2 regions of the Ligilactobacillus sp. UO.C109 genome follow, and region 2 is predicted to be linked to the other one. Evidence: predicted binding sites of a transcription regulator. Region 2 holds the regulator's gene; the other holds the start of a gene.

Region 1 (2,479 bases), 540 kb from region 2:
TTCAAACAGAAAATCCAGCTATTGCTAGGCGTATCTACCGATTATTAAAGCAGTTTTACGATATAGAGAGTGAATTGATCGTTCGTCGAAAGATGAAATTGAAGAAGAATAATTTTTATATTGTACGTTTAAAAACTGGAACAAATGAAATTTTAAAGGATTTAGATATATTAGATAATTTTCAGATTAAAGAAACTGTTCCTTTAGAATTTTTGGATGACGATGCCAAGGTAAGATCATATTTACGTGGGGCATTTTTAGCAACTGGTTCTGTTAATAATCCTGAAACAAGTAGATATCATTTAGAAATTTACTCACTATATGAAGATCATAATGATACAATATGTGAAATGATGAATAGATATGGATTAAATGCAAGGAAAACAGAGAGAAGAAGTGGTTATATTACTTATCTAAAAGAAGCTGAGAAAATAGCAGACTTTTTATCTTTGATAGGTGCAACGAATGCCATGTTGAAATTTGAAGATATTAGAATTGTTAGGGATATGAGAAATTCAGTTAATCGTATTGTGAATTGTGAAACTGCTAATCTTAATAAAATCGCAGATGCTTCTAAAAAGCAAATTGATAATATTAAGTTGATTGATGCTAAGGTGGGAATTGATAAATTACCACAGAAATTACAAGAAGTAGCAATAGCGAGATTGGGGCATCCAGAAGAAAGCTTAAAGAATTTGGGTGAACTTATACCTGGAGGACCAATTTCTAAATCTGGTATAAATCATAGGTTGAGAAAATTAAATGAAATTGCCGAAAAAATACGCGCTGGTGAAAGTATTGCGGTACTATAAAAAAAGTTCCTAGATTGTATGGTCTAGGAACTTTTTTATAATGTATTAATTATTTAATTTTCTTCTTATTCTTCATAATACCATCAATCAAACCATAATCTACAGCTTGTTGAGCAGTCATGAAATTGTCACGTTCAGTATCTTTATTGATAGTTTCAATATCTTGACCAGAACCGTCAGCTAAGATTTGATTAATTAACTTGCGAGTCTTAAGAATGTGTTCAGCAGCAATTTGAATTTCAGTTGATTGTCCTTGAGCACCACCTAATGGTTGATGAATCATAATTTCAGAATTAGGTAGAGCAAAACGTTTACCTTTGGTACCAGCTGTTGCAAGGACAGAAGCCATAGATGCAGCCATACCCATAACGATAGTTTGAACATCAGCATTAACGAAATTCATTGTATCGTAGATTGCTAAACCAGCAGAAACAGAACCACCAGGAGAATTAATGTACATATAAATATCTTTTTCAGAATCTTGAGCATCTAAAAATAGAAGTTGGGCGATGATAGCATTAGCCATGTCATCATTGACTTCACCAGATACCATAATAATTCTATCTTTTAATAAACGTGAATAAATATCATAAGCGCGTTCACCTTGTGAAGATTGTTCAATAACTGTAGGCACTAAATTCATAAGAGAAACCTCCTAAATAAAATTTATATTCTTGAATAATTTTAGCATTCAAGCTCTTATATTGCTAGTTTAGTACAAAGGTCAATAATGGTCAAATTTAAAGCCTTAATTAAATGAAAATAATTTTATTGCTTTTAAAGTTTATATGAAGTAAAATCAATAACGTTATTTAATTTGTGCTGTTAGTGTAATGGATATCACACAAGATTCCGGTTCTTGTAATCTCGGTTCGACTCCGAGACGGCATATAATTAATTTTTAAGCTGGTTCAGGGTTGAGCTGGCTTTTTATTTTATTATAAATAATGTTCGGATTTTATCATTAAAAAATGAAATTTAGAAATAAAAATTCTGAATATTTTGATATTATTTATAGAAAAGTTAATTTAATTAAGATTTAAAGAATTTATAAAGAAACGCTCAAATTAGAGAGTTTAAAGGCTTGCAAAATTTAAAGAATATTGATATACTACAAATGTAGTTGAGGTATAAGAACAGTTTAATGGTTAATTAATTGTTGTTGTACTTTTTCTTTTTAACTTAACTGGGTCGCTCGATGACACTGTTGGACGTCAAGAGTCCCGCAAGAAAGAGGACATAAAATGCGCGAGGAAGTAGAGTTGATTGAGTCAATCGTTCCAGATTTAATTGATGTTCTAAGGAAAAGATTTATTATCTTAAGAAGTATTGATTGGTCTGAACCAGTTGGCAGAAGAGTACTAGCACAAACCTTGGGCATGAGTGAACGAGTTTTGCGGACTGAAACAGATTATTTAAGGAAGCAAGAATTAATTGCTTCAACAAAGTCTGGTATGATTTTGACTGCTAAAGGTAAAAGAACAATACAAGGCCTTTCCAAGTTGATGGACTCTTTATTAGGGTTACAGCAAATGGAGAAAGAATTATCTCGATACCTAGGTATAAGAAACTGTTTAATTGTTTCGGGAGATAGTGATAGACAGCCTTTGATTATTGAGGACATGGGCAAGTTAGTAAATGATATCCTAGGTAAGGAATTGCCTAAG
Region 2 (2,479 bases):
TTTCAACTTTCAAACCAGCAATCTTACCTGCGTCTTTAGTTGCTTGACGTTGTGAATCGTTAAAGTATGCAGGAACTGTAATAACAGCTTGTGACACTTCTTCACCTAAGTAGCTTTCAGCATAATCTTTAATGTATTGTAAAATCATTGCTGAAATTTCTTGTGGAGTATATTCTTTATCTTCAATCTTTACCTTATAGTTTGCATCTCCCATATGACGCTTTATAGAAGATACTGTATTTGGATTTGTAATAGCTTGACGCTTAGCTACTTCACCAACTTGTGTTTCACCATTTTTGAATGATACAACTGATGGAGTTGTTCTATTACCTTCTGGATTTGTTATAATTTTAGGATCTTTACCTTCTAGTACAGCAACAGCTGAGTTTGTTGTACCTAAATCAATACCAATGATTTTTGACATAAATGTATTACCTCTTTTATAAATATATTAATTAAATACTACTTATTGAGCTACAACAACCATTGCTGGTCGTAATACTCTATCTTTTAGCATGTATCCGTCTTGGAAAACTTGTACTATAGTTTCTGGTTCTTGTCCTTCTTCAACAGGAACTGTCTTTACAGCTTGGTGTAAAGTAGGGTCAAACACCTTTCCTAAAGAATCTATTTTAGTAACATTATTGTTTTTCAAGGCTTTTTCCATATCACGAGCAACCATTTCTATACCCTTTTTCAGTTGCTGTGATGCATCATTATCTACTTCAATTTCTAAAGCACGGTTTAAATTATCAATAACTGGTAAAATATCACGAGCTAAATCTTGACCCTCATACTTCAACAACATTTCTTGTTCTTTCTTAAAACGTTGTGTCATGTTAGCCATTTCAGCCTCAGCTCGTAAATATTTATCCTCAATATCATCGTACTTCTTTTGAAGTTCATCTAATGCTTTTGAAGAATCATCTGTCTCCTCTACTGATTTTTCGTTCTCAACAGATGAAGCTTTATCATCTTCTTTAATTTCTTTTTCACTGTCATCATTTTGCTCAGAAACTTTTACTTCTTCTTCAGACACATCGCCACCCCTTTCAATTATCACTCATCAAAATTTCGGTAATAATCAATTAATTTTTTAGTTAGCTCTTTTTGGAAAACTTCAACCAATCCTATCATCTTAGAATAAGGCATGTTAGTAGGTCCTAAAATAGCAATCATGCCACGACCATGACTCCCAACATTGTAAGTCGCCGATACGAGACTGTAATCTAACAATAACCTATCAGACATCTCATCACCTATTTTAACCGAAATTCCATGATGATCATGTGGATTAGTCGTATTATCTACTAACCCACCAATCTTATCTGATTCATCATCAATTAATGAATACAGGGATTTGATCTGTTCTAAATTATTACCGTTAGCAAAATTTAACAAATTTCGCCTTCCACCAATATAAAACTGCTCTTTGATAGCTTTATCTAAGATTCCACCAAATACATCGATAAATCCATCAGATTTTTCAATATATTTAGTAAGTAACGGCTGCAATTCTTGTAGTTTAGAAGTGACTTCACTAAGGGAAGAACCTACCAATTTATCATTAATTAGCCTAATAACAGCTTCTAGAGACTCTCCATCTATGTTATTAGGTAAATTATAAATTTGGCTTTCAACTGATCCATCACTGGCAACGAGAATAACCATTACTTGGCCATTTCCTAATGGTACCATCCTGAATCCTTCGAGTTTTAAATCACTAGCTTCTGGTCTCAAAGTTATCGCCGTATAATTAGTTAAATCAGACAATATCTTTGCAGACATTTCTATTATTTCATCAGCTCTACGATATTCATTTCCAAATAGAGATTGAATACTTCTTACAGATTTAGAATCTATTTTAACGGGTTTAACTAAATTATCAACATAATAACGATATCCCTTAAGGGAAGGAATTCGACCAGAACTAGAGTGCTCTTTAGTTATAAAACCTTGTTTTTCAAGAACTGCCATTTCATTTCGAATAGTAGCTGAACTAACACGTATAGGTAATTGTTCTTGCAAAGTTTTAGAACCAATAGGCTGTCCTAAATCAGTATAATCTCGGATTATTGTTTCCAAAATCAACAACTGTCTTTCAGTTAGCAAACCAACCACCTCTTTTAGCACTTAACACATTAGAGTGCTAAGTCAATTATTAATATAACCTAGTTAATGGGATTAGTCAAGAGTTTTAGCCAAAAAATTAGCAGAGTAACCCTATAAGTGCTAATTTTTTTTCAAGTCTTCAAAAAAGACCTCAGTATCTCTTTTATCTTTATTTAATTGATCTATTAGTTCCTCAACACTATCAAATTTCACCATTTCTCTTAAAAATTTATACCATTTAACAATAACTTTTTCTCCATAAACACTTTTATCAAAATTAAATAGGTTTATCTCAACTGTTTTTTCTAAATCATCACCAAATGTTTCATTATGCCCTATAGATGCCATTCCTTCATACCATAAATTA

What was found. Region 2 encodes HrcA, which represses chaperone genes, less so after heat shock. Its sites were predicted from a motif close to TTAGCACTCNNNNNNNNNGAGTGCTAA; they were not measured.
Region 1: clpP (ATP-dependent Clp endopeptidase proteolytic subunit ClpP) is a predicted target of HrcA. The motif match lies at 1,497-1,523, and genes of this name have one in related genera.

The regions. Positions count from the first base shown of each region.
Region 1 covers NZ_JAPSFH010000027.1:81,192-83,670, forward strand. Annotated here, with positions in the region: gene whiA (DNA-binding protein WhiA) at 1-812, shown strand, start outside; gene clpP (ATP-dependent Clp endopeptidase proteolytic subunit ClpP) at 862-1,455, opposite strand; gene OZJ21_RS04650 (sugar-binding transcriptional regulator) at 2,057-2,479, shown strand, end outside.
Region 2 covers NZ_JAPSFH010000027.1:619,631-622,109, forward strand. Annotated here, with positions in the region: gene dnaK (molecular chaperone DnaK) at 1-424, opposite strand, end outside; gene grpE (nucleotide exchange factor GrpE) at 467-1,039, opposite strand; gene hrcA (heat-inducible transcriptional repressor HrcA) at 1,060-2,112, opposite strand; gene ribF (riboflavin biosynthesis protein RibF) at 2,233-2,479, opposite strand, start outside.